3 regions of the Janthinobacterium sp. RA13 genome follow, and region 3 is predicted to be linked to each of the others. Evidence: predicted binding sites of a transcription regulator. Region 3 holds the regulator's gene; each other region holds the start of a gene.
The links. The regulator NrdR, encoded in region 3, represses ribonucleotide reductase genes. The targets are predictions, from matches to a motif close to CACNANATNTNGTG.
Positions count from the first base shown of each region.

Region 1 (10,415 bases), 5.9 Mb from region 3:
CCGGCGCTTCATTCAGCACGGCGGCGATCTTGCCGATCTGCCGGTTCTGGTAAATATCGCGCACCGTCATGTGGGCGTAGGCCGGATCGGCGCGCAGGGCGGAGGCCAGGCGCGCGGCCAGGAAGGAGTGGCCGCCGAGGTCGCTGAAGAAGTCCAGCTGGCGCAAAATCGCCTGGCCCGGGAACAGCTTGGCCAGCGCCGCGAACAGGGCCGCTTCGGCCGGGGTTTCCGGCACGTCCGACTCTCCCGCTTCGCCAGCCGGCGGTGTGGACAGGGGCATGGCTTTCAAGGCTTTCCGGTCGATCTTGCCGGAAGTGAGGCGCGGCATCAGCGGCAGCAATTCAAAACGGCCCGGTACCATATACGGCGGCAAATGCAGGTTCAGGGCGGCGCGCAGGGTTTTCGCGGCCAGGGCGTCGGCCGGCGCCACGTCGCTGCCGACGATGTACGCCACCAGCTGGTCGATGCCGTCATCCTTGCGCAGCAAGACGGCCACCGTGCCTATGCCCGTTTGCTGCGCCAGCACGGCTTCGATCTCGCCCAGCTCCACGCGGAAGCCGCGTATTTTCACCTGGTCGTCGGCGCGGCCCAGGCATAGCACCTGGCCATCAAGATCGATGCGGGCCAGGTCGCCCGTGCGGTACAGGCGCACATCGTCAGGGCCCGTGCTCCAGGGATTGGGCAGGAATTTTTCCACCGTCAGGTCGGGCCGGCCCAGATAGCCCTCGGCCAGGCCGGGGCCGATGATGCACAGCTCCCCCGTCTCGCCGCGCGGCAGCAAAGTCAATGGACGGTTTTCTCCCGCTTCGGCCACCTGCAGCACCAGCAAACCGTAGTTGGGCAGCGGCGTGCCGATGGTCACCGGCTCGCCTGGCCGCAAACGCGCCAGGCTGCACGAGACGGTCGCCTCCGTGGGGCCATAGGTGTTGAACATGGCGCGGCCCGGGCGCGACCAGCGCTCGACCAAGGACTCCGGACACATCTCGCCGCCCAGGTTGATCAGGCGCAGGCTCGGCACTTCTTCCGCAAACAGGGCCAGCAAGGTCGGCACGGCGTGCAGCACGGTGACGTGGTTGGCTGCCAGCGCGCGCGGCAAGGCTTCCGGGTCGCCCGAAATCTCCTTGGGGCCCAGCCACAGGGTGGCGCCCACCAGGTAGGCGATCCAGATTTCCTCGAACGACATGTCGAAAGCGACGGAAAAGCCCTGGTAGACGGTGTCGCTTTGCGTCACTTCCAGCACGGCGTTTTCGCTGCGCAGGAAGTGGCAGATGCTGCGCTGGTTGATCAATATGCCCTTGGGCTTACCCGTGGAGCCGGACGTGTAGATCACATAGGCCGGGTGCTCGGGCAGCACGGTGGCGCGCGCGGGCAGCAGTTCGCCCGGCGTGGCGGGGACCAGCAGGCTTTCCGCCGTCCATACGGGGCGGCCAATGCCTGCCCCGGCCAGGCGCGGCGCGAATTGGGCGCAGCTGACGACACCAAAGCCATTCGCGTCATCGAGGCACACCTGCAGGCGCTCGACGGGCGTGTCTTCATCGACTGGCAGCCAGGCGGCGCCCGCCTTGGCAATCGCCGCCTGCATCAGCAGCAGATGGGCGCCGCGCGGCAGCCACAGGCCCACGATGTCGCCGGGCTTGACGCCGGCCGCCACCAGGCGTGCCGCGGCCAGGCCGGCCTGCGCATCGAGCTGCGCATACGTGATGCGGCGCGCGCCATCGATCAGGGCGATCTGTTCCGGGCAGCGGCGGGCCGTCGCTTCCAGCAGGTCGGCCAGTACTTCCTTGCGCAGCAGATCCGGTCGCGGCGGGCCGTACAGGATGTCGGCGTGGGTGGAAGGGATGCCTGGACTGACTGCGGTGAAATCGTTCATGGATGACGCTTATCTGTAATGCGGAGTGAGGAATCTGATGGGCTGCGCAGGGCGCGCGGCACAGTTGATACATTACAGTACGCAAGACATTTCAGCGTTGCAGAACGGGGAATTTTGTGGGATTTTCAGCAAGTATGTGGCTGCAGGCTCAATTGCCATGATTACGGAATGTAAATCGCGGAAACATGGCGCCGATTTGCGCCACGGTGCGCGCCGCCGGATAGCCGTGCAGGGGGCGGCCGGACAGCGCCGCATCCGTGCAGCCTTCGGCGCGGAACTGCTGCAGCACGTAGTTGTCGACGCCCTTGGCAGCCAGGGTGGCGGCCAGGGCCAGCAACTGTTCGTCCGGCAGCAGGTCCGGGTGGGTGGTGGTGCGGCACTCGTAGGCCACGCCGCTGGCGAGGATGGCGTCCAGGCAGGCGCGCGCCGGGTCGCCGCTGCCGGCCACGCGGGTCACATGACGATAATCGGCAAACGGCGCCTTGATGTCGAAGCCGACCCAATCGACCAGGGGCAGCACTTCCTGCAGGCGCTGCGGATAGATGCAGGCCGTGTGCAGGCCGATGCCGAACCCCAGCTCCCTGACGTCCTGCATGGCGCGCGCCAGCGCAGGGTCCATGCACGCTTCGCCGCCGCTGAAGACGACGGCGTCGACCAGGCCCACGCGGCGGCGCAGCCAGGTCAGGACGTCCTGCCAGGGCATGGCGCCTTCCGGCGTGCGCGCCTGCAAATGCGGATTGTGGCAATAGCCGCAACGCCAGGGGCAGCCCTGCACGAACACCACCGCCGCCAGCTTGCCCGGGTAGTCGGTGGCGGAAAAGGGCGTCAGGCCGCCCACTTTCAACTCAGCCATGGCAGGCGGGCTGGCCAACCTTGGCGCTCGCTTCCGTAAAATACTGGCGCTCGTGGAATTCGCCCTGCTTGCCGATGTTGAACGAGGCGACGGGGCGGTGGTAGCCCATCACGCGCGTCCAGATTTCGCAGCGCTGGCGTTCGGTGTCGAGCAGGGTGATGGCGGGAGTGAAGTCGGGACGTGCGTTCATGGCGTTTCCTTGAGTGGGTGAGCGAGATCGGATTGCTTGCGGGCGATCAGTTCCGCGTCGCAGGTGGGACAGAATTCATGTTTGCCGGCCAGGTAGCCGTGGCGCGGGCAGATGGAAAACGTGGGCGTGACGGTGATGTAGGGCAGCGAAAAGCGGCTCAGTGCGCGTTTGACCAGCTCGCGGCAGGCGTTCGCATCCGACAGCGCTTCCGTCATGTACAGGTGCAGCACCGTGCCGCCTGTGTACTTGCGCTGCAGCGCATCCTGCAATTCCAGCGCCTCGAACGGATCGTCCGTGTGGCCGACGGGCAGCTGCGACGAATTCGTGTAATACGGATTGTCGCTTGTTCCCGCCTGCAGGATGGCCGGATAGCGCTTGCGGTCTTCGCGGGCGAAGCGGTAGGTCGTGCCTTCGGCCGGCGTCGCTTCCAGGTTGTACATATGGCCCGTCTCTTCCTGGAATTGCACCATGCGGGCGCGCACGTGGTCGAGCAGACGTATCGCCAGCGCATGGCCCTCGGCGGACGTGATGTCGTAAGCGTCGCCGCTGAAATTGCGGATCATCTCGTTGATGCCGTTTACGCCCAGGGTGGAAAAGTGATTGCGCAAGGTGCCCAGGTAGCGCTTCGTGTACGGGAACAGGCCTTGCTGCATCAGTTCCTCGATGGTGCGGCGCTTGATTTCCAGGCTGGTCTTGCCCAGTTCCAGCAGGCGGTCCAGGTCGGCCAGCAACGCAGGCTCGTCGCCGCGCCACAGGTGGCCCAGGCGCGCGCAGTTGATGGTCACCACGCCCAGGGAGCCGGTCTGCTCGGCGGAACCGAACAGGCCATTGCCCCTTTTGAGCAGTTCGCGCAAGTCCAGCTGCAAGCGGCAGCACATGGAGCGGATCATGTTCGGCTTGAGTTCCGAATTGATGAAGTTCTGGAAGTAGGGCAGGCCGTAGCGGGCCGTCATCTCGAACAGGCGTTCCGCGTTTTCGCTATGCCAGTCGAAATCCTCGGTGATGTTGTAGGTGGGGATGGGGAAGGTGAAGACCCGGCCCTTGGCGTCGCCCGCCATCATGATCTCGATGTAGGCGCGGTTGATCATGTCCATCTCGGCCTGCAGCTCGCCATAGCTGAAGTCCATCTCCTGGCCGGCGATGACGGGAATCTGCTCGCGCAGGTCGTCCGGGCAGACCCAGTCGAACGTGAGGTTGGTGAACGGCGTCTGCGTGCCCCAGCGCGATGGCACGTTGAGGTTGAAGATCAGCTCCTGCATGTACTGGCGCACGTCTTCGTAGCGCAGGCTGTCCTTGCGGATGTAGGGCGCCATGTAAGTGTCGAAGGAGCTGAACGCCTGCGCGCCAGCCCACTCGTTTTGCAAGGTGCCGAGGAAATTGACGATCTGGCCGATGGCGCTCGACATGTGCTTCGGCGGGCCGGACTCGATCTTGCCCGGCACGCCATTCAAGCCTTCGTGCAGCAGGGTGCGCAGCGACCAGCCGGCGCAATAGCCGGCCAGCATGTCGAGGTCGTGGATGTGCAGCGCCGCTTCGCGGTGCGCCGCGCCCACTTCCGGCGGATACACCTGGTCCAGCCAGTAGTTGGCGATGACCTTGCCCGACACATTGAGTATCAGGCCGCCCAGCGAGTAGCCCTGGTTGGCGTTGGCGTTGACACGCCAGTCGCGCCGGTCCAGGTATTCATTGATGGACGCGGCGACATCGACCTGGCCGCGTGTGGGGGAAACTGCATTTGTCGTCATGAAACCTCCAATAAACACAACATACGGTGTTTTTATGGAGATTAATCACTAAATATAGTGGCGTCAAAGGGTGCGTGCAGTTGCGTGACGAATCCTTGATGCAGGTGAAAAAACCACCTCAGCCGGTTTTGTTCCAGCGCGTTTCGCGCAGGATCAGCCAGCTCGCGCAAAAGAATGCGACGCCGCAGGCGGCGATGCTGGCGACGGAGGCGGGCAGCACGTGTGCCCAGATTTCCAGCGGCGAGTAGGTACTCCAGCCGGCCACGCGTGCGTCGAACGTCACGTAATTCGCCAGCAGCCAGTAGACGGCCAGCAGGCCCGTGCAGATGGCGGCCTGGCGCAGCAGCGGCAGTTGGCGGCGCGCGAACACGGCCAGCAGGAACAGCAGCAGCACGCCCGGATACGCGCCCAGCACTTCGGGCGACAGCACGGAGATGGTGTTTGCGTCATAGCCATCGGCCGGGCCGGCCCACTGCACTTGCAGCGCGGTGAGGAACAAGGTAAGCAGGAAAATCAGCAGCGGTTTGCGGGTCATGGCGGTCAATCGACGAGGGTGAAAAGTGGGGCATTTTACAGCCAGGTCAAGCAAGTTGAACGCGCGCCAGCCATGCATGCATTCCTTCACCTGCGTCAAGGACTGGGCGGCATGGGCGGGGCTATAGTCTGCACCCTGAGCCGATACAGGACTGTGAATATCATGATGCTTGATTCAACCACCGCCACCCGCGTGGCCGGACCGCTGGAACTGGTCTGCCCCGCCGGCAGCCTGCCTGCCCTGAAAGCGGCCATCGACAATGGCGCCGACACCGTCTACCTGGGTTTTCGCGACGCCACCAATGCGCGCAATTTCGCCGGCCTCAATTTCGACGAGAAGGCCATCGCCGAGGGCGTGCGCTACGCCCATCAATATGGACGCAAGGTGCTGCTGGCGCTGAATACCTATCCGCAGCCGCACAACTGGGCCGTGTGGCGCAGCGCCATCGACCGCGCCGCGCAGGCCGGCATCGACGCCATGATCGTGGCCGATCCGGGCCTGATGGCGTATGCGGCCCAGCACCACCCGCAGCTGCGTTTGCACCTGTCCGTGCAGGGCTCGGCCACCAACTACGAAGCCATCAATTTCTATCACGAGCACTTCGGCATCGCCCGCGCCGTGCTGCCGCGCGTGCTGTCGATGGCGCAGGTGGAACAGTTGATCAGCAAGACGGAAGTCGAGATCGAGGTCTTCGGCTTCGGCAGCCTGTGCGTGATGGTCGAAGGGCGCTGCGCGCTGTCGTCGTATGCGACGGGCGAGGCGCCGAACACGCACGGCGTGTGCTCGCCGGCGAAATCCGTGCGCTGGCTGGAAACGCCGAACGGCCTGGAATCGCGCCTGAACGGCGTGCTGATCGACCGCTATGCACCGGGCGAAAACGCCAGCTATCCGACCCTGTGCAAGGGACGTTTCGAAGTCAATGACGAAGAGTATTACGCGATCGAGGAGCCGGCCAGTCTGAACACGCTGGCGCTGCTGCCGCAGCTGATCGCCATGGGCGTGCGCGCCGTGAAAATCGAAGGACGCCAGCGCAGCCCCGCCTACGTGGCGCAGGTGACGCGCGTGTGGCGCGAAGCGATCGACGCCTGCCGCGAAGGCAATGCGCGCTACGCCGTCAAGCCGGGCTGGATGGCGGCCATGGACAAGCTGGCCGAGGGCCAGCAGCACACCCTCGGCGCTTACCATAGATCTTGGAAATAAAGGATGAACATGCTGAAGCTTTCTTTGGGCCCCTTGCTGTACTACTGGCCGCGCGCCACCGTCTTCGAGTTTTACCAGCAGATCGCCGGCACGGCCGTCGATATCGTGTATCTGGGCGAAACCGTCTGCTCGCGCCGGCATGAAGTGCGCCTGGCCGACTGGCTCGATATCGCTGACATGCTGGCCGCCGCCGGCAAGGAAGTGGTGCTGTCGACGCAGGCGCTGATCGAGGCGGGTGCGGAACTGGCGACCCTGCGCCGCATCACGGGCAATGGCCGCTACGGCGTCGAGGCAAACGACATGGGCGCCGTGCACTGCATGGAAAAGGGCACATCCTTCGTCGCCGGCCCCCATCTGAACCTGTTCAATGGCCCCAGCCTGCAGTTGCTGGCGCGCCTCGGCGCGCGGCGCTGGGTGATGCCGCTGGAAATGGGGCAGACGGCGCTGGCCGAGATGCAGCGCCAGAAACCGGAAGGGCTGGAGACGGAAGTGTTCGCCTACGGCCGCATGCCGCTGGCGTTTTCCGCGCGCTGCTTCACGGCGCGCAACCGCAACCTGCCGAAGGACGATTGCGGCTACAGCTGTCTGGAAGAGCCGGATGGTCTGCTGCTGCGTACGCGCGACGAAGTGCCGTTCCTCGTGTTGAACGGCACGCAGACGCAGTCGGCGCTCGTCTACAACCTGGTGCGCGAACTCGACGCCATGCGCGACATGGGCGTGGCGGTGGCGCGCATCAGCCCGCAGGCCATGCACACGGAACAGGTGATCGCCATCTTCGACCGCGCCCGCCGCGGCCAGGTCAGCGGCATCGGCGCCCAGGCCCAGCTGGCGGCCTGCCAGCCGGCCGGCGCCTGTGACGGCTACTGGCACGGCCAGCCCGGCATGGAACAGCACGCCGCCCATTGAACGCATTGAAAGGAAGCACCATGCAAGATCAACTGGAAAGATTGCCCGTCCCGGCCAAGCCACCCATGAGCAAGCCCGCCGTGTCGTACCGTCTGCCCGAACCGCTGGCCGAATTGCTGTCCAAGCTGCCGCCGTATCCCGCCTCCTGGCTGTTCGTACAAGGCCTGAACCGCCTGCTGGCGCCGCAATTGCCCGACGACGTGCGGCGCAGCCTGGAAGGGCGCAGCCTGCGTTTGCGGCTGCTGGACGCGGGCATCGCCTTCGATTTCGAGTGGCAGGGCACGGTGTTCGTGGCCGAGCGCTATGTCGATGTACCGGACCTGTGCATCGCCGCCAGCGTGCATGATCTGATGCTGCTGGCGCGGCGCCAGGAAGATCCCGACACCCTGTTCTTCAGCCGCCGCCTGAGCCTGGAAGGGGACACGGAACTGGGTCTGCTGTTCAAGAATACGCTCGACGCCATCGAGTTGCCGCCGTTCGACCTGCAGGCGCTGGGACCGCGCCGCGTGCTGGCGCATCTGCGCGACCGGGGCGCGCGGGAAGGCTGAGCGGGAAGATGGCGGCGCGCAGTGACGGTACTCAATGGCGGCAGTGGCCGCAGGCGCCGCTGCAGGACGGCAGTTGTTCTTCGTTGGAGGCCTCGCCCATGAAGCCGGCGTCATTGACGGCGGCCAGCAGGCGCTCCTGCGTGGCCAGCCGTTCGTCGAATTGCACCGTGGCGCCGTGGCGCGCCAGCGAGACGCACACGGTGGCCACGCCCGTGACGGCTTCGAGCGCGCCCGTCAGCCTGTCGGCGCAGCCTTCGTGATCCATTCCAATAATATTCAAGCGCGCTGTCCGCATGGGTTCCTCTTGTTTTTCAAATAAAAAAACAGCGTAGGCGAGGGGCGCGCATGCCGTCCAGAGCAGCACGCAAGATTTATTTTGTATTTGCGCTTTTATTGATCTACATTAATTCCAGACTCTCCTGTCCAGCCTGAGATTGATGTTTTTTTATGCACATCTTCCTTTTCCACTTAACATGGGCGCCCCGCAAGAGGCGCCCGTTTTCATGTGCCAACTCCAGTAACCAATAGTGCAGGCTGGAATGGACATCCATGGATATAATTGCTATTGTGAAAGTATAAACATGGCAACCCCGTGCTTTCCCCTCATTCATTGACTGGACGCTACATGGGCAGATTGCAAGGACACTTATCATTATTGCTGGCGAGCGCGCTCGGCGCGGCCATGCCCGCCCAAGCGGATCCACTGACATTTAACGAAGCGCTGCAGCAAGCGGCCAAGGCTTCGGGCGCCGTGCAGGGCGCCGCGCTCGACGTGCGGGCAAAAACACTGAAGGCCGAGGCCTTGTCGAATATCGATGGTCCTTCCGTGGACTTGACGGCGTTTCGCGGCCGGTTGTCGACGGATTTGAGTATCGATACGAGCGGCCTGGCCGGCGTGGTGGGCGGCATCGAATCCGCGCTGCCGGCGATTCCCGGCTTGCCCACGCCGCACATTCCCAATTCCCTGAACCGCGAAGTGGTGACGGATTTGACGTCGTTCGGCTTGCTGGGCATGTGGCCCATCTACACGGGCGGGCGCCTGGACGCCGTCAAGGGACTCGCATCGAGCCTGACTCTGGCCGCGCAAGCGGAGCGTACGGAAGCGGAAGAGCAGCTGGCCACCCTGGTGGCGCAGCGCTACTTCCAGTTGCTGCTGGCCAAAAGAGTGGTGGCCGTGCGGGCCGAAGTGACGGCCGGCGTGACGCAGCACCAGCGTGACGCTGCCAGGCTGGAAAAGGGCGGCCTGATTTCGCGCGCGGAACGCCTGCGCGCCGATGTGGCCCTCGACAGCGCCCGCAGCGACGAAGCGCAGGCCCGCAGCGACGAGGAAATCGCCCAGGTGGCGCTTGATCGCTTGCTTGCCGTCAGCACGCAAGTGCTGCCCAGCACGCCGCTGTTCGTCAACAGCTTGCCGGTCGGTACTTTGCAATCGTTCATCAGCACGGGCATGCGCGAAAACGCGAACTGGAAAAAGATCGACAGCAAGCGCGTACAGGCCGAGCAAGCCTTGAAGCTGCACGGCAAGGAATACGCGCCCACCGTCTTTGCCATCGGTAACTACAACTTAAATCGCGGCAATGAAAAGCTCGTGCGCTCGAACTGGGCCATCGGCCTGGTCGTGTCCGTGCCGCTCGTGCACCGCATCAATACGGGCAAGATGATCGCCGCCGCCAAGCTGGACCAGGAGCGGGTGGAAGTGGTGGCGCGCCAGGCCGAGCGCGACATTCCCACCCTGATCGAAAAGAACTGGCGCGCGCTGGAAAACGCCCGCATCCAGTACCTGTCCACGGCGTCGTCGGTGGAGCTGGCGCGCGAAAATATCCGCTTGCAAACGGTGGCTTTCCAGCAAGGACAAGTGACGTCGCTGGAAGTGGTCGACGCGCGCCTGAACCTGGCCAAGGTCGAGACCCAGCGGGCGCAGACTGCCTATAACTATGTGATGGGCCTGGCGCAATTGCTGGAAGCGACGGGCGAGACGCAGCGCCTGGGCAGCCTGGCCGCCGCGGCCGATATCCAATTACCTGTGGACAAATAATAATGAGTACCTCCAAAAAACCCTTGGCCATAGTCGCCGCCGTGATCGTGCTGGCCTTCGTCGGCTGGGGCCTGTACCAGGCGTTCCAGCCGCAGCGCCTGCCTTTGCAGGGGCAGATGGATGCGCAGGAAGTCAATGTCTCGTCGAAAGTGCCGGGCCGGGTAGGCGAGCTGTACGTAAAGCTGGGCCAGACGGTGCCGAAAGGTGAGCTGCTGTTCCAGTTGACGAGTCCGGAAGTGGATGCGAAGATCGCGCAGGCGACGGCCGCCACGCAAGCGGCCGAGGCCGTGGCGCAAAAGGCGCAAGCGGGAGCGCGTCCGGAAGAAGTCGCCGCCGCCAAAGCCAACTGGGAGCGGGCGCAAACGGGCGCCACCATCGCCAAAACCACGTACACCCGCGTCAACAATATGTACGAACAAGGCGTGATCGCCCAGCAGAAACGCGACGAGGCGCAAGCGCAATGGCGCGCCGCCGACCAGCTGGCGCAGGCGGCCCGCGCGCAATATGACATGGCGCAAAAGGGCGCTCGTCCG
Region 1 covers NZ_JQNP01000001.1:180,735-191,149, forward strand. The annotation lists gene FG13_RS00770 (Pls/PosA family non-ribosomal peptide synthetase) at 1-1,870, opposite strand, end outside; gene FG13_RS00775 (anaerobic ribonucleoside-triphosphate reductase activating protein) at 2,019-2,723, opposite strand; gene nrdD (anaerobic ribonucleoside-triphosphate reductase) at 2,716-2,913, opposite strand; gene FG13_RS00785 (ribonucleoside triphosphate reductase) at 2,910-4,658, opposite strand; gene FG13_RS00790 (hypothetical protein) at 4,777-5,193, opposite strand; gene ubiU (ubiquinone anaerobic biosynthesis protein UbiU) at 5,356-6,393, shown strand; gene ubiV (ubiquinone anaerobic biosynthesis protein UbiV) at 6,403-7,299, shown strand; gene ubiT (ubiquinone anaerobic biosynthesis accessory factor UbiT) at 7,320-7,847, shown strand; gene FG13_RS00810 (heavy-metal-associated domain-containing protein) at 7,879-8,127, opposite strand; gene FG13_RS00815 (TolC family protein) at 8,530-9,882, shown strand; gene FG13_RS00820 (HlyD family secretion protein) at 9,885-10,415, shown strand, end outside.
Region 1: a site for NrdR is predicted at 4,705-4,718, ahead of FG13_RS00785 (ribonucleoside triphosphate reductase). Genes of this name have one in related genera too.

Region 2 (10,415 bases), 2.7 Mb from region 3:
CTGGTCAGACCACTGCAGCAGGTTCTCGAAACGCTCGGCCGTCATCGCCGCCTGGCGGGCCAGCAGGGGCGCGGGGATCGCTTTCTTTTCCTGCTGCTGTACCCAGAATTCGCGGAAAACCTTGTTTTCGCCGCCCATGCTGCGCGCCATCAGGCCCAGGCCCATGGTCATGCCCACGGAGCCATCCGTCTTCGCCTCCGCCTCGAGCTTGTTGGCCACGTCGGCCAGCAATTCCAGGTAGCCCACCTTGGCGCGCAGGACGGCCGAGCCCTTGATTTCGTACTGTTCGTTTTCTTTCCAGCCATTCAGCTTTTCCAGTTTCGCGATGTCGAAGTATTCCTTGTACAGGTCATAGCTCTGGATGGACGTACGGAAGTATTCCTCGTACGTGGATTGGGAAGGCGCGTCTTTCATGCAGCCGCTTAATAGAGTGCAGGCGGCCAGCAGGAGGCAGGTCCAGGACAATTTTCGAAAAGACATGGCGAGAGGACGTGGCGTAAGGGTGGATAAATATTGCTATGTGGACATAATTATAGGACTGGCTCATCGGGATGGCAACGTGGCTGCGGCGCGGCGACCGTGCGCCGCAGGAAAGATTGCCGAAATCTTGAGGGTGCGCCACCCCGTCATGCCTCAGGCGCGATATCATGGCAGGCTTGCGGCATTGGATGGCGGCGTCGTGCCTGTCACCCGGGCTGTCGCCTGAATCGCGCTTGCCGGCTATGGTGTAAACTTAAACTATGCAGATCTATTTCTTTTTCATCGCCGCCCTGTTGTACGCGGCGTGCGCGGTGCTTCCTTCGTCCCGTGCCCGGCTCATTGCCGGCCTGACCGGCGTCGCCTGGCTGGCGCACGCCGCCACCCTGTGGTTCGACCTGATGGCGCCGGGCACCTTGCGCTTCGGTTTTTCCGCCATGCTGTCGGCCGCGCTGTGGGTGTCGGTGGGCGCCTACTGGATAGAGAACCGCAATTTCAGTCTGGACGGACTGCGCCGCATGGTCATGCCCAGCGCCGTCCTCGCCATCGGCCTGGCCTGGGCCTTTCCTGGCAGCCAGGTCAACATGGAAGGCAAGTCGGCCGTCTTCGGCTGGCATATTGCCGTCGCCGTGCTCGCCTACAGCACCCTGACGATTGCCGCCTTTCACGCCGTGCTGATGGCGCTGCAGGAATCGCGCTTGCATACGCGCAGCGAAAGCCGCGGCTTCATCGGCACGGCGCTGGACCAGCTGCCGGCCCTGCTGACGATGGAAAAGCTGCTGTTCCGCATGATCGGCCTGGGTTTTATTTTGCTCAGCCTGACCGTGCTGTCGGGCATCGTATTTTCTGAACAACTGTTTGGCAAGGCCCTGAACTGGGATCACAAATCCGTGTTTACCATGCTGTCGTGGCTGCTGTTTGCCTCGCTGCTGGCAGGCCGGCGCTTTCGCGGCTGGCGCGGCAAGACGGCCCTGAGCTTTACCCTGGCCGGTTTCGCCACCTTGTTGCTGGCCTATGTCGGCAGCCGTTTTGTACTGGAAGTGGTTTTACACCGAGGATTCGCATGACACGTGTTTTATTCTGGCTGGCGCTGGTGTTCCTGGTGCTGTTTGCTATCCGCAGCAAGATCCGTGGCATGCAGCAGCGGGCCCGCGCGCAGCAGCAACAGCAGCCCAATCCGTATGCGTCGCCCGCGCGGCCGCAGGAATTGCCGGATGCCGAGCTGATGCTGTGCTGCGCCCATTGCGGCGTGTATTACCCGGCCTCGGAAAACGTGCAGGCCAAGGGCCACGACTACTGCAGCCACGCGCACGCCACGGTGTAAGGGCCGGTCGGCAGGGTCGCGCGCGTTGCTCAGCCGTATCGTAACGTCGTCCGGCATCCGTCCGGCGTAGCATCTGCATGAGGCGGTTCGTCGCCGCCATTGCGGAAAGGCGCGCTCCCCATGTCAAGTCCAAGCCCCCGTCCCAGTCCCAGCCAGCTTCCTGTCGCCGGCATGCCGCCGGCGCCTCAACTGAGCGGCAACTCGCTGCCCATGCAGGCGCTGCGCGCGCAGATCGGCCGCATCGCCCGCTGCGGCGCGCCGGTGGCCATCCGTGGCGAATCGGGCACGGGCAAGGAACTGGCGGCGCGCGCCATTCATGCGCAGGGCACGCGTGCCAGCTTCCCGTTTATCGCCGTCAACTGCGGCGCCATTCCCGAAGCGCTGATGGAAGCGGAATTCTTCGGCTGCCGCCCGGGCGCCTATACGGGCGCGCTGCACGAGCGCCAGGGTTTGTTCCAGGCGGCCCACGGCGGCAGCCTGCTGCTTGACGAAGTCGACGACCTGCCGCTGGCCATGCAGGTCAAGCTGCTGCGCGTGCTGCAGGAGCGCCGCGTGCGCAAGCTGGGCGGCAGCAGCGATGAGGCCATCGACGTGCGCATCCTGTGCGCCAGCCAGCATGGCCTGGCGCGCGGCGTGGCCGCCGGCACGTTTCGCCAGGATCTGTTTTACCGTCTGCATGTGATCGAGCTGGCGCTGCCGCCGCTGCGCGAGCGGCGCGGCGATCTGCAGGTATTATGTGAGGTGATCCTCGCGCGCCTGTCGCCACGCCGGACAGTGAGCCTGGCGCCGCCGGTGCTGGCGGCCTTGGCCGCGTATGCGTTTCCCGGCAATGTGCGCGAACTGGAAAACGTGCTGGAGCGGGCACTGGCCTTTGCCGACGGCGGCGTGATCGCGCTTGACGGACTGGCCTTGCCGTCCGTTGCTGGCAGCATGCCCTTGCAGGCGGCGCCGGCACTGCCGGCCTTGCCGGAACGGCAACTGTGCCTGCCCGGCATGGCGGCGCATGGCGTGGCCCCCGTCCTGCCGCTGGACGTGTATTTGCGCCAGGCCGAGCGCGACATGATCATGCTGGCGCTGGTGCAGGCGCGCTACCACCGCGCACGGGCGGCGCGCCAGCTGGGCCTGAGCGTGCGCCAGTTGCGTTACCGCATGCAGAAATTGACGATACAGGAAAGCCTACTTGATGCGCGCATGGACGATAGATGAAGACGGCTGGTGCGACGGCGCGCTGCGCTACGACTCGCCGCACCACGACGCGCGCCCGGACGGGGTGCAAGTCGACTTGCTGGTGATCCATAACATCAGCTTGCCGGGCGGCCACTTCGGCGGGCCGCATGTGTCGGACTTGTTTACGGGCCGGGTAGATTATAATGCCGATCCTTCTTTCGCCGACCTGCGTGGCTTGCAGGTGTCGGCGCACTTTTTTGTGCGGCGCGATGGTGCGCTGCTGCAATATGTTTCTGCTGATCAACGTGCCTGGCATGCGGGCGCGTCCACCTTCGAAGGACGCCCGCAGTGCAATGGCTATTCCATCGGTATCGAAATGGAAGGCGCGGACGATGTACCCTTCCAGCGGCGGCAATACCATGTGCTGGCGGCGTTGACGGCGGCGCTGGTGGCGCGCTACGGCTTGTCGCAGGTGCGCGGCCACGAGCATATCGCGCCGGGAAGGAAGACGGATCCGGGGCCATTTTTCGACTGGTCTTTTTACCAAGAGTGCTGGTTGGAAACCTTGCGCGGGCAGCCTGCGTTAGCGCTTACTTCGCGGGGATTGGGCTTTCCATCCATACCCTGAAAAGTCAACCGAAATCGTATATGAAAATACAAAAAATTACGCCGACGGATGCCGGAAAACTATTGCATCGCCCTTCGATGGGCACTACAATTAGTGCAGAAGTTGGACGTAAAGACTATATGTAGTGCCATCACAGACGTTTTCAGAATTATTGTCAAAGCTACCCGGATTGCTGATAAAGCACTGGAACTGGCGGTTCACCACCCTTGATCGTGTTTCGCGCCAGCCGGGCAGTGCGGTGTGGCGAGATGGATTCTGACACTGTTTTATGCATTATTAATTTACTATTTAGCAACAAATACCTGAAGAAACCCTGACCATCGGGCGTTCTATTCAACAACACACGCGGCAGCAAAACTGCAGGCTGACTTTAGCTGACAACGGGAGCTTCAATGCAATCACCACAAGATATTTCCATCCATCCAACGCCAGTATCGCCAGCGCCAGGCGCGGCCAACAGCGTGGCGAGCACGGGCGCGGCATTGGGCGACTATCGCATCATCCGCCGCAACGGCGCGGTGGTGGCATTTGAGCCTTCGAAGATCGCCATCGCCATGACCAAGGCGTTTTTGGCCGTTAACGGCGGCCAGGGCGCAGCCTCGGCACGCATCCGCGAACTGGTGGAACAGCTGACCGACGGCGTCGTCGCCGCGCTGGTGCGCCGCCATCCGGGCGGCGGCACCTTCCATATCGAAGACGTGCAAGACCAGGTGGAACTGTCGCTGATGCGTTCGGGCGAGCACGACGTGGCGCGTGCCTACGTGCTGTACCGCGCCAAGCACATGGAAGAGCGCCGCCTGCAGAAGGAAGCGCTGGGCGCTTCCGCGCAAGTGACCGCGCCCCAGCTGAACGTCACCGACAACGGCGTGCGCCGCCTGCTGGACATGCAGGAAGTACGCGACCTGATCAACGCCGCCTGCGCCGGCCTGGAAAAGCACGTCGATGCCGACGCCATCCTGGCTGAAACGGTGAAAAACCTGTACGACGGCGTGCCTGTCGAAGAGCTGCACAAGTCGGCCATCCTGGCGGCGCGCGCGCTGATGGAAAAAGACCCGGCCTACAGCCAGGTCACGGCCCGCATCCTGCTGCACACGGTGCGCAAGGAAGTGTTCGGCAAGGAAGTGCCGCAAGCGGCCGCTGCCGCCGAATACCTGACATATTTCCCGCAATACATCGCCAAGGGTATCGCCGCCGAGCTGCTGAACCCGGTACTTGCCAGTTTCGACCTGGAGCGCCTGGCCAAAGCCATCGTCGCCGACCGCGACTTGCAGTTCGGCTACATCGGCCTGCAAACCCTGTACGACCGCTACTTCCTGCACATCCAGGACGTGCGCATCGAAATGCCGCAAGCGTTCTACATGCGCGTGGCCATGGGCCTGGCGCTGAACGAAGCGGACCGCGAAGCGCGCGCCATCGAGTTCTACAGCCTGCTGTCCTCGTTCGACTTCATGAGCTCGACCCCGACCCTGTTCAACTCGGGCACCCTGCGCTCGCAGCTGTCGTCGTGCTACCTGAGCACCGTCTCGGATGACCTGGAAGGCATCTACGACGCCATCAAGGACAACGCATTGCTGGCCAAGTTCGCCGGCGGCCTGGGCAACGACTGGACGCCAGTGCGCGCCCTGGGCGCCCACATCAAGGGCACCAACGGCAAGTCGCAAGGCGTGGTGCCGTTCCTGAAAGTGGTCAATGACACGGCCGTGGCAGTCAACCAGGGCGGCAAGCGCAAGGGCGCCGTCTGCGCCTACCTGGAAACCTGGCACATGGACATCGAGGAATTCCTCGACCTGCGCAAGAACACGGGCGACGACCGCCGCCGCACGCACGACATGAACACGGCGAACTGGATTCCCGACATGTTCATGAAGCGCGTCATGGAAAAAGGCGACTGGACCCTGTTCTCGCCATCGGACACGCCAGACCTGCACGACAAGGTCGGCAAGGCCTTTGAGCAGGCTTACCTGGGCTACGAAGCCAAGGCCGCCGCCGGCGAAATCCGCGTCTTCAAGAAGATCGCCGCGCTGGACCTGTGGCGCAAGATGCTGTCGATGCTGTTTGAAACGGGCCACCCATGGATCACGTTCAAGGATCCTTGCAACATCCGCAGCCCGCAGTCGCACGTCGGCGTCGTCCACAGCTCGAACCTGTGCACGGAAATCACGCTGAACACGGGCCCTGACGAAATCGCCGTCTGCAACCTCGGTTCCGTCAACATGCCGGCGCACATGAAGGAAGGCAAGCTCGATCACGTCAAGCTGGCCAAGACCGTGCGCACCGCCATGCGCATGCTCGACAACGTCATCGACATCAATTACTACGCCGTCGAGAAGGCGCGCAATTCGAACATGCGCCACCGTCCGGTCGGCATGGGCGTGATGGGCTTCCAGGACTGCCTGCACATGATGCGCATCCCGTTCGCCTCGGACGCCGCCGTGTCGTTCGCCGACACCTCGATGGAAGCCGTCTGCTACTACGCCTACCTGGCGTCGACGGAACTGGCCGAAGAGCGTGGCCGCTATGAATCGTATGCCGGTTCGCTGTGGGACCGCGGCATCCTGCCGCAGGACTCGGTCAAACTGCTGGCCGAAGAGCGCGGCGGCTACCTGGAAGTCGATTCCTCGTCGGCCATGGACTGGACCCCGGTGCGCGAACGCATCGCCAAGTTCGGCATGCGCAACTCGAACTGCGTGGCGATCGCCCCGACGGCGACGATTTCGAACATCATCGGCGTGTCGGCCTGTATCGAGCCGACGTTCCAGAACCTGTACGTGAAATCGAACCTGTCGGGCGAATTCACCGAGATCAACGGCTACCTGGTGCGCGACCTGAAGGCGCGCGACCTGTGGGATGAAGTCATGATCTCCGACCTGAAGTACTTCGACGGCTCGCTGGTGAAGATCGACCGCATCCCGCAAGACCTGCGCGACATCTACGCTACCGCCTTCGAAGTGTCGCCAAGCTGGCTGGTGGAAGCGGCTTCGCGTCGCCAGAAGTGGATCGACCAGGCCCAGTCGCTGAACATCTACATGGCTGGCGCCTCGGGCAAGAAACTCGACGAGACCTACAAGCTGGCATGGCTGCGTGGCCTGAAAACCACCTACTACCTGCGTACCATCGCCGCTACCCACATGGAGAAATCGACCTCCAAGACGGGCGCCCTGAACGCCGTGGCAGTCGATGGCGGCATGTCGGCCAGCGCCCAAAGTGCACAAACCAGCGCCCAGGCAGCCGTCGTGGCGGCAGCAGCGGTGGCCGTGGCGCCAGTGGCGGCAGCGGCAGCGGACGACGCTGATGGCGAAGCCTGCTACCTGCGTCCGGGTGATGACGGCTTTGAAGAATGCGAAGCCTGCCAGTAAGATTTTAGTTGTCAGCCCAGTACTTCTGGGCTGATTCAATGTTGTCAATGTCCGTATTGTCCGATTCAACGGGCCTGTTGCGGATCGCCGGCTCGCCGGCATGGAAAGGAAGAAGAATATGTCGTTGTCATGGGATGATGAAACCACGTCTGCAGCTGTGCCGCGTCCGGCGCAGCAAGCGCCACTGGGTAATACCGAATTGAACCTGCCGGCAGGTGCCGAGCCGTCCGAAGCGAACGCCGAGCAAGTGGCGCGCCGCGTGAATGCCGACGACAAGCGCATCATCAACGGCAAGACGGACGTCAACCAGCTGGTGCCGTTCAAGTACAAATGGGCGTGGGACAAATACCTGGCCGGTTGCGCCAACCACTGGATGCCGCAGGAAGTGAACATGCAGCGCGATATCGAGCTGTGGAAAAACCCGAACGGCCTGACGGACGACGAGCGCCGCCTGGTCAAGCGCAACCTGGGCTTCTTCGTGACGGCCGACTCGCTGGCCGCCAACAACATCGTGCTGGGCACCTACCGCCACATCACGGCGCCGGAATGCCGCCAGTACCTGCTGCGCCAGGCGTTCGAGGAAGCGATCCACACGCACGCCTATCAGTACATCGTCGAATCGCTGGGCCTGGACGAAGGCGAGATATTCAACGCCTACAACGAAGTCAAGTCGATCCGCGACAAGGATGAATTCCTGATCCCGTTCATCAACACGCTGACCGACCCGGCGTTCGTCACCGGCACGGTGGAAAACGACCAGAAGCTGTTGAAATCCCTGATCGTGTTTGCCTGTCTGATGGAAGGCCTGTTCTTCTACGTCGGCTTCACGCAGATCCTGGCGCTGGGCCGCCAGAACAAGATGATGGGCGCGGCCGAGCAGTACCAGTACATCCTGCGCGACGAATCGATGCACTGCAACTTCGGCATCGACTTGATCAACACGATCAAGATGGAAAACCCGCAGCTGTGGACGGCCGAATTCCGCGAAGAGATTAAAGTGTTGTTCATGCAGGCCGTGGAACTGGAATACGCATACGCGGAAGACACCATGCCGCGCGGCGTGCTGGGTCTGAATGCGCCGATGTTCAAGGGCTATTTGCGCTTCATCGCCAACCGCCGCGCGCAGCAGATCGGCATCGAGCCGCTGTTCGCCCAGGAAGAAAATCCATTCCCGTGGATGAGCGAAATGATCGACATGAAGAAGGAACGTAACTTCTTCGAGACGCGCGTGACCGAGTACCAAACGGGTGGTGCGCTGAACTGGGAGTAATCCTTTTTCAGTCAACGACAAGAAGCGCCGTCATCGTGACGGCGCTTTTTTTTTGCGTGCATGGCGGCAGAAAAATGCGTCCATCATCGGGTCATGCGGCGACGCTTGCGCCACGATTTTCGGCTGCCGCGAATGGCCGTATCACGAACCCAAAAAATCATTTCCGGAGACGCTGGCGGCGGCATTTGCCGCGCGATTGTGCGATAGCACGCGTATCGTGCAAAAAAGCGGGCGAAAACGTGTCGTGCCGGTTGCGCATTGACAAGGTTTTCGTGTACTTTATGAGATTGCAAATGCGAGCGTTAGAATGCGGGGTTTTTTAACCAGCGCGGTAGCGAAAAAACCTCGCAAAACAGGGATACAGATTTACACGGATATGCACAAAACCACACCGTTTTCGTCTGCCGCCGTGCCCGAATTTTTTCAGGCATGGCGGTTTTTTATTTGACGCAACGGTGTTGTGGCGAGCGCGATGCGAGGAGCGAAAAAACGCACGGCATCGAAAACGAATGACCGAATTCAGACTTTGCCACCAGCTGCGAGATAAAGCAGGGTGGCACCGACGATGGCTGAAGTGCTGCAAACGTGAGGAGTTGCAGCAGTTCAGCTGGTGCCGAATTCATTAGCGCAAACGACCGTTTGTGCCGATGAATAATTCGCCTGGCCTATCCCTGTGGTGGGTCGGACGGGTTTAAATCTTGTAGCTTAAATTTCTCATCTCAGATGAAGGAGAGACAAATGGCAACAGCCGCTAAGAAATCAGAAGTAAAGAAACCAGCCGCCAAGGCTGCTCCTGCCGCGAAGAAGCCGGCAGCCGCAGCGAAGACGGTTGCCGCTAAACCAGTCGCTAAACCAGCTGCCAAGGCCGCAGCGAAACCAGCAGCAAAACCAGCCGCCAAAGCAGCAGCCAAGCCTGCGGCAAAAGTGGCTGCCAAGCCAGTAGCGAAAGCCGCAGCGAAACCAGCGGCCAAGGCAGCAGCGAAACCGGCAGCCAAGCCAGCAGCGAAAGCCGCAGCGAAACCTGCCGCCAAGGCAGCAGCCAAGCCTGTCGCGAAAAAAGCCGCAGCCAAACCGGCCGCCAAGCCAGCAGCAAAAGCCGCAGCAAAACCAGCCGCCAAAGCAGCAGCGAAGCCAGCAGCAAAAGCTGCAGCCAAGCCAGCAGTGAAAAAAGCCGCAGCGAAACCTGCAGCCAAGGCAGCAGCCAAACCGGCCGCCAAGGCAGCAGTCAAGCCAGCAGCGAAAAAAGCCGCAGCAAAGCCAGCAGCCAAGCCGGCCGCCAAAGCAGCAGCCAAGCCAGCAGCTAAGCCAGCAGCAAAAGCTGCAGCCAAGCCAGCAGTGAAAAAAGCCGCAGCGAAACCTGCCGCCAAAGCAGCTGCCAAGCCAGCAGCGAAAAAAGTCGTCGCCAAGCCAGCAGCAAAAGCTGCAGCGAAGCCAGCCGCCAAGGCAGCAGCGAAGCCAGCCGCAAAAGCGGCAGCCAAGCCAGCCGCCAAGGTAGCAGCGAAGCCAGCAGCAAAAGCGGCAGCCAAGCCAGCCACCAAGGTAGCAGCGAAGCCAGCCGCAAAAGCAGCAGCCAAGCCAGCCGCCAAGGTAGCAGCGAAGCCAGCCGCCAAGGTAGCAGCGAAGCCGGCAGCAAAGGCAGCAGCCAAGCCGGCAGCCAAGGCAGCAGCGAAGCCAGCAGCCAAGCCGGCAGCCAAAGCAGCAGCGAAACCTGCCGCCAAGGTTGCAGCAAAACCTGCAGCCAAGCCAGCGGCCAAGGTAGCAGCCAAGCCAGCAGCAAAAGCTGCAGCCAAGCCAGCAGCGAAAGCAGCAGCGAAACCTGCCGCCAAGCCAGCCGCAGCGCCAGTCGTGGCAGCCGCACCAGCAGCAGCGCCGGCAGCAGCTCCAGCGGCACCAGCCGCCGTGGCAGCCAAGCCAGCCGCCAAGAAGGCCGCGCCTAAAAAGGCCGCACCGAAGAAGGCAGCTCCTGTCGCCAAGCCATCGGCGCCTATCGCACCTGTAGCAAAAACCGTGTTGGCACCGGCTGCAGCCTGGCCATTCCCAACCAGCACCCGCCCATCGTAATTCCTGCGATACGGGTGCCTGGATGAGGCAACACGCCGCTGTGTGACTCAATCACACAGCGGTTTTTTTTTGGAGAATTAGTCGTGCTGATCGTTATCCTTACATTGATCGTTGATACCATCGCCACCTTGC
Region 2 covers NZ_JQNP01000001.1:3,390,666-3,401,080, reverse strand. The annotation lists gene FG13_RS15120 (hypothetical protein) at 1-414, opposite strand, end outside; gene FG13_RS15110 (cytochrome C assembly family protein) at 741-1,544, shown strand; gene FG13_RS15105 (PP0621 family protein) at 1,541-1,801, shown strand; gene FG13_RS15100 (sigma 54-interacting transcriptional regulator) at 1,922-3,007, shown strand; gene ampD (1,6-anhydro-N-acetylmuramyl-L-alanine amidase AmpD) at 2,985-3,596, shown strand; gene FG13_RS15090 (ribonucleoside-diphosphate reductase subunit alpha) at 3,989-6,952, shown strand; gene FG13_RS15085 (ribonucleotide-diphosphate reductase subunit beta) at 7,071-8,222, shown strand; gene FG13_RS30700 (hypothetical protein) at 8,942-9,514, opposite strand; gene FG13_RS30695 (hypothetical protein) at 9,523-10,113, opposite strand; gene FG13_RS15070 (YggT family protein) at 10,367-10,415, shown strand, end outside.
Region 2: a site for NrdR is predicted at 3,710-3,723, ahead of FG13_RS15090 (ribonucleoside-diphosphate reductase subunit alpha). Genes of this name have one in related genera too.

Region 3 (10,415 bases):
GCCCAGTCCGGGCGCGCCCACGTACAGCAAATTGCCGTAGGCTGCCGCCCCCAGGCTGCCTGACCTGCGCCGCAGAAAACCGCCCGGCTGGCCCACCTCGTGCGTGCGCTGGCCCAGCAGGTACGCCAGGCGTACATCCCCTTGACCATCACCGCCATCGAATGCGCCGCGCTGTTCCGCATCGAGCCGCTTCCAGGCCAGCGGCATCAGGGCGCCCTTGGCGTCGGGCGTATAGACGGGACGCAAGGACGCGGGCGTGCCATCCGGCACGGGCTTCTCTTGTCCGCCAGCGGTCCACGATGGCTTGCCGGGAAGCAGTGCCCCATCGGCCCCCACGGCAAACGCGGTGCGCGACAAGGTCATGCCGCCATCGGCCAGGCGCAGCTGCGTCTGGAACCAGTATGCCTCTTCCGTCCCGCTGGCCAGCGCCATCAGGGCCGGCCCGGCGAGCGTCGCCGGCAAGGTAGCCTTGTCGGCGGCAGCAAAGGCCGCGCGCAGTCCCGCGATCAGGGCGACCGGATCGCTGCCGGGCAAATAATGGGCGGGCCAGCGGCCATCCAGGCTCCATTCATCGAACGCGCTGCCAGTTGCGCTCTTGAATGGGTTGGCGTCGCCGTTCGCATCGAGAAAACCGCCATATTTGGCCGCCAGCAGCAAGGGTGTGGTGACGGGAGTGGCGGCAGATTCGCCCGCCGGGTCGCCCTGGCGCAAGTCGCCCGCGTAATGCTCGACCTTGGCAACGCCGTCGTTCTTGCCGGGACGCAGGGCCCGCACATGCGACCAGTAGGCCAGGCCTGCCGCATGGTAGCTGGCGCCGCCCGCCCCTTCGGCCAGCCATTCCAGTGCAGCCAGGTCGGGCCGTGGCGCGGGATTGCCCTGCGCGCCGCCGCTTTCCAGGCTGCCCACCGCATGCGTCCAGGCCATCGCATCGAACGGCGGCGGCGCAAAGCCATCGGCGGCGCGGGCGCGGTCGCCGCTTGATGCGGGAGTGTGCGGGACATTGCCGGGCACGTAACGGTCGCCCGCCATGCCCGCATCGCCGAGACTGACGACGACATGGCGCTGGCAACTGGCCGTTTGCGGGTCGCTCCACGCAATCACGACCGGCAAGCCGTCATTGATGGCAGGCGGGGCCGTGGCGGGTGGCACGACGGCGCTTGCTTGCCGCCCCTGCAGGTAACGCAGCGATTCGTACAGCAATTCGGCCAGTGGCGCCGCGCTGGCGTACGCGCCGGGATGCCCGGCATTGCCGCGGCCCAGACCATTGATGTAAGCGGTCACCCCGCCGCCAGGGCCGGCGCTCTGGGACGCATACACACCGGTGGCGGGATTCCATTCGGCACCGGCATTGTCTTGCGGCATAAAGTCGGGCGCCGTCCAGCGCTGCGTGCCCACGTGGCCCAATGGCGCGCGCAGCACGCCGCCATACACGGGGCCGGCGCCGGAGCTCACGCCGTTCAAATGGCCAAACACGCCCACGCGCACCCTGCCGCCATGGCGCTGCACGGCGCCGACCGGCTTGTAGTTCTTGCCGTACGCGAGGCATAAATCGTCGCGCAGCGGTCCTTCTTCCGCGTCGCAGACGCGCACGCGCGCGAGGAACACGCCGTGCGTGGCAGCAACGCCGGGCGCGTCGCAATTGCCGCCCGGAGGCAAGCTGGCATCGCCGAACAGCAGGCGGTTACGGCAGGAAACGATGGCCAGTTGCGGCAGCGCAAACGGTGTCGCCGCCGCCACGCCTTTCTGCAGAACCTTGCGCGGGAAAAAGACGGGGTGGGCAAAGAAGTCGATAGGGCTGTCGGCATCGGGCAGGTAGGCGCGCTGCAGCACCGTCTTGCGCACCTCGTCGATGACGCGGTCGCCGCCCGTCAGCGCATAGCGGACGAGGTCGAGCATGCTGGTGCTGGCCCAATTGAGAAAGTTGCCGCTAAAACTGTCGCCGCCGCAGCCGTGCAGCGCATCGGCCGGCTTCAGCACGGAGAAGTAAGCGGTCGCTACGCGCAAGTCCGGCAGCATGGCGCCGTCCTTGCTGCGGTAAGGATAGCTGTAGCACATGCGCGCATGGAAGTACCCTGCGTACTCGCGCTGCGGTGCATACTCGCCGCCATGCGCGGCAGCGACCGCCGCATGCGTGAAGGACAGGTTGAGCAGCAGATTCGGCGGGACCCTGGCGCCGTACAAGCCCGCGTCGGCCCGTGTCAGCACCACAGGAGGGGCAGCTGCGGCAAAGGCGCCGCCGCAAACGAGGAAAAACCAGCCGAGCAATAGCCAGGCAAACGACAAAGCCCTCATGGCCCCGCTCCCGCCGCTTGCTTGCGGTAATAACTTTGCAGCACGACTTGCGTGCTTTCCTGCGCGCCAAAACCGATGGCCGTGATGCGGTACACATAGCTTTCCGCCACCAGGCCACCAGCGACCGCCGTGGCCTGCGCGCCGGGCGGATGAAACGGCAGCAGTTCAATCAGGTAGCGGGGCCGGCGCGATGGCAGGAAGCCCTGCCCCGTCTGCATGACGGCGCCCGTAAACTGGCCATACGGCACCGTGCGGCTACCCGCTTCGGCGCCATCGAGGTCCGTACTTAACCAGAGCGCCGGAGCGTCCGGGACTGCTGGCAGACACAGGCCCAGCGCGCCTGCCTCGCCGCAGCCGTCCGCGAACCCGGCCGCGCTGCCTGGCGCGAAGAGGCTGCTGCGCCCGGGCGCACCGGGCAAGCCTTCGATATCGTTCTGCGCATCCATCAATGCTTCCTCCGCCGCCTGAAACGCGATCTGCCGGTCGCGCTCGCCGCGTGCCGCCTTTTCGCCCTGCAAGGCCATCTGCGCCGCCGATATGCCCAGCAGCAAAATGATCACCAGCAGGCACAGCACATATACGAGCGTGGCGCCACCGCAGCGCGCACAAGATGCGCAACAAGGTAGGCAACGGCGGACGCCCGCGTCGGCCATCGCGTCGCCCGCCTAGGCCGGTCCGTTGCGCAGCATGATGCTCGTCTGCACCAGTTGCCGCAGCCGCGAGCGCGTCGCGGCGGGCAGGGACGCGCGCGCGATGCGCACGCCCGTGTCGCCGGCGCCGTGCGCCTCGGCATACGCCTTGCCGAACAGGTCGAACTGCGCCGGCCCCAGTTCCGCCATCTTGTCCGCCTGGCCCGCCTCGCCATGCAACAACAACGCCACGCGCACGCTGGCCACGCGCTTCCAGTGCGTGCGACGGTGAAAATCGCGCTGGCGCGCGGCCGCGTCCGCCCCCTCCAGCACCAGCGCCGCATCGTCGGCGTCGAGTGCGCTGGCGTTGACATAGCGGTTCGCCACGCCGTCGGGAGGCGTATCCGTGTCGAGGCCATACAGCACCTGGAAGCCGTCGACGCCACGGATGATGGCGTCCGCGCCCCAGCCGTTCGCGCCCCGGTATTTGCAGCGCAGCTCGCCCTCGCCATCGGCGCCTTGCGCTACATAGAAAATGCTCCACCCCCGCTGCGCCTGCGTTTGCGCGGCGCCCACGCCAAAGCCCGCGCAATTGAGCACGGAGCCGTCGCCGCCCTCTTCCTTGCCGGCGCCGTAATAGCGCAAGGCCAGCACGTCGCTGCCATGCAGGGCGCCGGGCAAAGCGCCACTGATGCCTTCGCTGTTCTTGCCCAGGCTGCGCGCGTCGAGCCCGGCGACGTTGGCGCTGTCAAAATCGGCATGGACGACGGGCGCGGCGCTGCTGTCCCAGTTCACGTACGCCGTCTGGCGCACGGCGCGGGCGATGGTGTCGAGCGCATAGCGGCCGTTGTCGTCGAGGCGCGCGCTGGCGGACTGGTCGCCATAACTGCCGCTGGCCGCCAACAGCACGCTACTGGCGGCCAGCATCAGCAGCGCGCCCAGCGACAGGGACACCAGCAATTCGACCAGGCTCATGCCACGATGCCAGTGCAGGACAGTGTTCATGCGCCGCCTCCGCCCAGCTGGAATGCCAGCCTGGGCAGCGACTCGCCTGCCGCATTCTCGGCGGGCGAGCCATCGGGCAGGCGGGCGCGCCAACCCAGCTTGATGACGATGGGTGCGCCCTTGCCGCCGCTGCACGTCCATTGCAAGCCTTGGGCGGCGGCATCCCATGCGGCAGTGTCGCGGCAAATGCGCAGGCGCGCGCCGGGCAAGGCCGCTTGCAGCCGCTGCTGCCATTCGGCGATATCGAATTGCGCCAGTTCGGCCGCGCTACAGGCGGTGGTGCCGAGGCAGTCGGGCGCGCCGCCGCCCGCTTCCGCGCCGTCCGCCGCCGTGTAGGCCACGTTCAGGTAGGGGTTGCCCGTATCCGGTCCATGCATGAGCACGCTGTTTGCGCGCATGCGCTCGGCCATGCCGGCCGCCAGTTGCACGCCCGCCGACAACAGCGCCGACTCATGGCGCGCGCGCAGGGAGTTCAGTTGCAAAATGCTGGCACCGAGCAGGCCCAGCGCCAACAGCAGCAGCGACACAAGCACCTCGACGAGGCTGCTGCCACCCGCAGGAAACATAGTGCGACCGCCCTTGCCCATGCGCTACTCCCTTCCGCAGACAGAGTCGCAGGAACAGGCGGCCCAGCTACAAGATAGGCGTGCGCAAAAAGCCGGGTCTGCGCTAGCGCAAACAGCACGGCGATAAGGTGAGAAGAACAGCGTTGGTGTTGATCAGGCCGCTTGCCAGGCGAACCTGGGCGTGGTGAGCAAGAAGGCGAGCAAGAAGCCCAAGGTCAGGGCTTGCGCGCCTGCCCCACTTCGGCAATCGCATCCTGGAACTCGGCCAGGTCTTCGAAGTTCTTGTAGACGGAGGCGAAGCGGATGTAGGCGATCTTGTCCAGGCGCTTCAATTCCTGCATGACGAGTTCGCCGATATAGCCGGAATCGACTTCGCGCAAGCCACTGGTCAGCAGCTTTTCCTGGATGGATGCGATGGCCGTATCCACGGAGGCGGCCGCGACGGGACGCTTGCGCAAGGCCAGCATCAAACTGCCGCGCAACTTATCCGCAGCGAACTCCGTCCGGCTGCCATTCTTTTTGACGACGGCCGGCATGATAAGTTCAATGCGCTCGTACGTGGTAAAACGCTTGTCGCATTTGCCGCAGCGGCGGCGGCGCCGAATGGCATCCCCTTCCTCCGATACGCGCGTATCGAGAACCTGGGTATCGCCGTGCTGGCAAAATGGACATTTCATGGGCTGGCTACAACTTTATAGTAATAATTACGGGAAATCGCCGCCCTTGTACAAAGGGCGCCCGAATCACTCCGGGCGCCCTTGGGCACGAAGGAATGTGTCATACAGAATCTTACTCCGTATGACACATTCTGGACAAATAATTATGCAGCGTACACAGGGTGCGCGTCGGCCAGGACTTTCACGGCCGCTTTCACGCGCTCGATGGTGGCGGCGTCATGCGGATTGTCCAGCACGTCGGCGATCAGGTTGCCCACTTCTTCCGCTTGCGCTTCCTTGAAACCGCGCGTCGTCATCGCCGGGCTGCCCAGGCGGATACCCGAGGTGACGAATGGTTTTTGCGGGTCGTTCGGGATGCCGTTCTTGTTGCAGGTGATGTGCGCGGAACCGAGGATGGCTTCGGCTTCTTTGCCCGTCAGGTTCTTGGCGCGCAGGTCGACCAGCATGACGTGCGATTCGGTGCCGCCGGAAACAATGCGCAGGCCGCGCTTGATCAGGGTTTTCGCCAGCACGTCGGCGTTCTTGATCACTTGCTTCTGGTATTCGACGAATTCAGGGCTCAGCGCTTCCTTGAAGGCGACAGCTTTGCCGGCGATCACGTGCATCAGCGGGCCGCCCTGGATGCCAGGGAAGATGGCCGAGTTGATGGCTTTTTCGTGTTCGGCCTTCATCAGGATGATGCCGCCGCGCGGGCCGCGCAACGATTTGTGCGTGGTCGAAGTAACGAAGTCGGCGAACGGCACCGGGTTCGGGTACAGGCCGGCGGCGATCAGGCCGGCGTAGTGGGCCATGTCGACCATGAAGTAGGCGCCAACTTCCTTGGCGATCTTGCCGAAGCGTTCGAAGTCGATCTTTTTCGAGAATGCCGACGCGCCGGCGATGATCAGTTTTGGCTTGCGTTCGCGGGCCAGGCGTTCCATCGCCTCGTAATCGATGTCTTCTTCCGCCGTCAAGCCGTAGGAGACGACGTCAAACCATTTGCCGGACATGTTCAGCGGCATGCCGTGGGTCAGGTGACCGCCTTCGGCCAGCGACATACCCATGATCAGGTCGCCTGGTTTCAACATGGCGAAGAACACGCCCTGGTTCGCCTGCGAGCCGGAGTTCGGCTGCACGTTCGCGCATTCGGCGCCGAACAACTGTTTCACGCGGTCGATGGCCAGTTGCTCGGCCACGTCGACATATTCGCAGCCACCGTAGTAGCGCTTGCCTGGGTAGCCTTCGGCGTATTTGTTCGTCAGCTGCGAGCCTTGCGCTTCCATTACGGCTGGCGACGTGTAGTTCTCCGACGCGATCAGTTCGATATGGTCGTGCTGGCGCGTATTCTCTTTTTGAATGACGGCGAACAATTCAGGATCGACGTTGGCGAGGTTGTGATCTTTTGCAAACATGTAAAAACTCCAAGTATGAGGGTGCTTGTACTGGCAGGTTGGATCGAATGAGGGGAGCCGGCGTTAAGTGAATAACAACATTGGACAGGCAGCCTCTTCGTGCTTTTCCATAGTGGCTACCCAGGCGAACGGCTGATGAAAAATCTCACGTTTCCCGGTGGATGCCCACCTTTCGCCGGTTTGCCGATCACCATTCATGGAGATCGCCCGACTTTTCGCCAGTCACGTGAGACGTAATGGAAGCCAAATTGTAAGTTAAGTGCCCAAATTGAGCAAGGAATGCAACCGTGCGGCTATAATCGCCGCGCGCCACCCCAGCCAGGGTGCGGCCACAAGCTGCCCCGGGGCATGGCTGCGGCTTTTAAGCTGGACTTAAACCTGGCCATGGCATGTAAGCGTATGTTACGAAGCTTGCCATTGCACACGCCGGATTTACAATGCTGCGGTGCAACTTATATGCAGCTTTTGCATGGCTTTCCAGCAAGCGCCCACAGTCACAAGAAGAAAAATCGCGTAAAATGTTGCTCAATCTCACTACTGGCGCAATGAACATGCCTTCAGTCTTTACCTGGAACGTACGTGTCTACTATGAAGACACCGACGCCGGCGGCATCGTCTATTACGCTAACTACCTGAAATTCTTCGAACGCGCGCGTACCGAATGGCTGCGCGCCATCGACGTGGGCCAGCAGGAATTGCTGGAGCAGCACGATGCAATGTTCGTTGTCAAAAGCGTCAACGCCGACTATCATGCGCCAGCCAGGCTCGATGACACGGTAAGATTAACCTTAAGTATAGAAAAAATGGGGCGCGCCTCCATCGTTTTCCTGCAACAAGCCTGGTGCGGCGACCGCCTGCTCAACACGGCCCGCGTCAAGATCGGCTGCGTCGATTCGGCACTGCGCCCGCGCGCCGTGCCTGATGCAGTCGCGGCCCGCATGCGCGCCGCCTGAGCCCTACCCGCCACCCCCGGACAATTCACCCAACAGACTGCCAGCCAATGAACGTTACACAAGATCTTTCTTTCCTCGCGCTCATCTCCAATGCCCATTTGATCGTGCAACTGATCATGGCCCTGCTGCTGCTGATTTCCCTGACCAGCTGGACCTACATTTTCCGCAAGATGTTTGCCGTGCGCCAGGCGCGCAAGCAAACCATCGAATTCGAACGCAGCTTCTGGGCCGGCGGCAACCTGCATGCGCTGCACCAGAACGCCAGCGGCAACCGCGACCAGAGCGGCGCGCTGGCCCGCATCTTCGATGCCGGCATGGGCGAATTCATCAAGGGCAAGGCTTCCTACGGTTCGCGTGAAGCGCTGGACGTCGGCGCCGTGCTCGACGGCGCACGCCGCGCCATGCGCGCCGCCTTCCAGCGTGAAATGGACGTGCTCGAATCGCACCTGGCCTTCCTCGCTTCCGTCGGCTCCGTCTCGCCCTACATCGGCCTGCTTGGCACCGTGTGGGGCATCATGAACGCCTTCCGCGGCCTGGCCAACGTGCAGCAAGCCACCCTGGCCGCCGTCGCGCCCGGTATCGCCGAAGCGCTGATCGCCACCGCCATCGGCCTGTTCGCCGCCATTCCCGCCGTCGTCGCCTACAACCGTTTTTCGCATGACATCGACCGCCTGGCGATCCGCTTCGAAAGCTTCGTCGAGGAATTCTCCAACATCTTGCAGCGCCAGTCGCGCTAAGAGGGAGCAGCGTCCATGGGTTCCTCATTCAATAGCGGTGGCATGCGCGGCGGCCGTGGCCGCAAGTTCAAGTCCGAGATCAACGTCGTGCCGTACATCGACGTGATGCTGGTGCTGCTGATCATTTTCATGGTGATGCCGTCGTCGAACAATCCCAGCGTGGTGAACTTGCCCAACGCGGAAAAGTCGGCCAAACCGCCTGATGACTATATTCAGATCGTGCTGAAGCCGAATGGTTCGCTGTCGATTGGCGTCATCGGCAAAGAACAGCTGTCGCCGGAAACGGAACCGAACCGCGACGCCCTGCTGCGCAAGCTGCGCGGTTTGCACGAGAGCAATCCCGACTATCCCGTGATGATCGCGGGCGACAAGGAAAGCAAGTACGACGACGTGATCCAGCTCATTTCGGAAGCGAAAAAGATGGGCATTACCAGAGTCGGCCTGGCCACCAAGTAAACGCAGCACCCTGTTTCCAGACTTGACCGTTTTTAGATAGACTAGACTTTGCAGAACAAACAAATCGACCATGTACTCGGCAAGCCCTACAGCGTGCCGCGCGAACGCAGCCGCTGGCCCTCGCTGGGCCTGGCGCTGGCGATGCACCTTGGGCTGCTGTTTTTCCTGTGGGTGGGCGTACACTGGCAAAATACGGAACCTGTCGCTGTCGAAGCGGAAGTGTGGGACATGAAAGTGCAGACGGCCGCGCCGCCGCCTGAAGTGGCGACGGAACCGGAGCCGACACCAACGCCGCCGCAACCGCAAGTGGAACAGCCGGCCCCGCCGCCACCGCCGCCCGTGGCAGCGCCCGAGCCGAAGGTCGACCTGCGCGAAGCGGAGATCGCACTCGAGCGCAAGAAGGCCAAGCTGAAAGAAGAAAAAGACAAAGCGGCAGCGGAAGAACGCCGCAAGCAGGAACAGAAGGAACGCGAGGAAGAAAAGCGCGAACTGGAAAAACAGAAGCAGAAAGAAAAAGACAAGGCTGACAAGCTGGAAAAAGAAAAGGCCGACAAGCTGGAGAAAGCCAAGGAAGCCAAAGAGAAAGCGGCGGAAGAAAAAGCCGAGAAAGAACTGGCCGATAAAAAAGCGGCGGCCGAAAAAGCGGCCAAGGCGAAAAAAGCGGCGGCGGAAAAAGCCGCAGCCGACAAATTGCGTGCCGATGACATGAAGCGGATGATGGCGCAGGCAGGCAATGGCACAACGGGCACGGCCGCGAAAGCGACCGCGCCACGCAAGGACAGCGGCTATGTCGCTGCCCTGACGAGCAAGATCAAGAGCAATATCGCGTACAGCGGTAGCACGGACGTGCCGGGCAACCCGCGCGCCGTGTTCAAGATCGAGCAACTGCCAACTGGGGAAATTATTTCGGTCCGAAAGATTAAAAGTAGCGGCCTGCCGGCGTATGACAGCTCGGTGGAAAACGCCATTAATAAATCCTCGCCACTGCCAAAGAAAAAAGACGGCACCGTGGAACGCGAGATTGAACTCATATTCGAGATGAAGGATTTGCCTAAATGATGACCATGAAAAAAATGAGCTATGTCGTGCTCTGCGCCAGCCTGGTGCTGGGAGCGTCAAGCGCCCAGGCACAGCTGCGCGTGGAGATTACGGGGATCGGCAGCAACCAGATCCCGGTGGCTGTCGCCAGCTTCGTCAATGAATCGGCGGCGCCGCAATCGCTGTCGGGCATTATCAAGGCCGACCTGGCGCGCAGCGGCGTGTTCAAGCTGATCGACGCCGATGCACCCGTGTCGGAAACGGCGCCCGTCAGCTACGAGCAATGGAAGTCGCGCGGCGCCGACGCGCTGGCGGCCGGCACCGTGCAAAGCATGGCCGATGGCCGCCTGGACGTGCGCTACAAGCTGTTCGACACCATCAAGGGCGCGCAGATTTCCAGCATGAACAATGCGGCCGCGCCGCAGTTCAACCGCTTGCTGGCGCACAAGATCGCCGATGACATCTATGAAAAGCTGACGGGCGTCAAGGGCGCGTTTGCCACGCGCATCGCCTACGTCACGCAATCGGGCCGCGAATACCGCCTGGAAATCGCCGACGCCGATGGCGAAGGCATCCAGGTCGCCCTGCGCTCGAACGAACCGATCATTTCGCCATCATGGTCGCCGGACGGCACCAAGGTCGCGTATGTATCGTTTGAAAAGAAAAAACCG
Region 3 covers NZ_JQNP01000001.1:6,082,778-6,093,192, reverse strand. The annotation lists gene FG13_RS27065 (pilus assembly protein) at 1-2,292, opposite strand, end outside; gene FG13_RS27060 (pilus assembly PilX family protein) at 2,289-2,945, opposite strand; gene FG13_RS27055 (PilW family protein) at 2,958-3,926, opposite strand; gene pilV (type IV pilus modification protein PilV) at 3,923-4,492, opposite strand; gene nrdR (transcriptional regulator NrdR) at 4,708-5,169, opposite strand; gene glyA (serine hydroxymethyltransferase) at 5,313-6,560, opposite strand; ZMP/ZTP riboswitch at 6,672-6,796, opposite strand; gene ybgC (tol-pal system-associated acyl-CoA thioesterase) at 7,112-7,513, shown strand; gene tolQ (protein TolQ) at 7,561-8,250, shown strand; gene FG13_RS27025 (ExbD/TolR family protein) at 8,266-8,706, shown strand; gene tolA (cell envelope integrity protein TolA) at 8,755-9,765, shown strand; gene tolB (Tol-Pal system beta propeller repeat protein TolB) at 9,771-10,415, shown strand, end outside.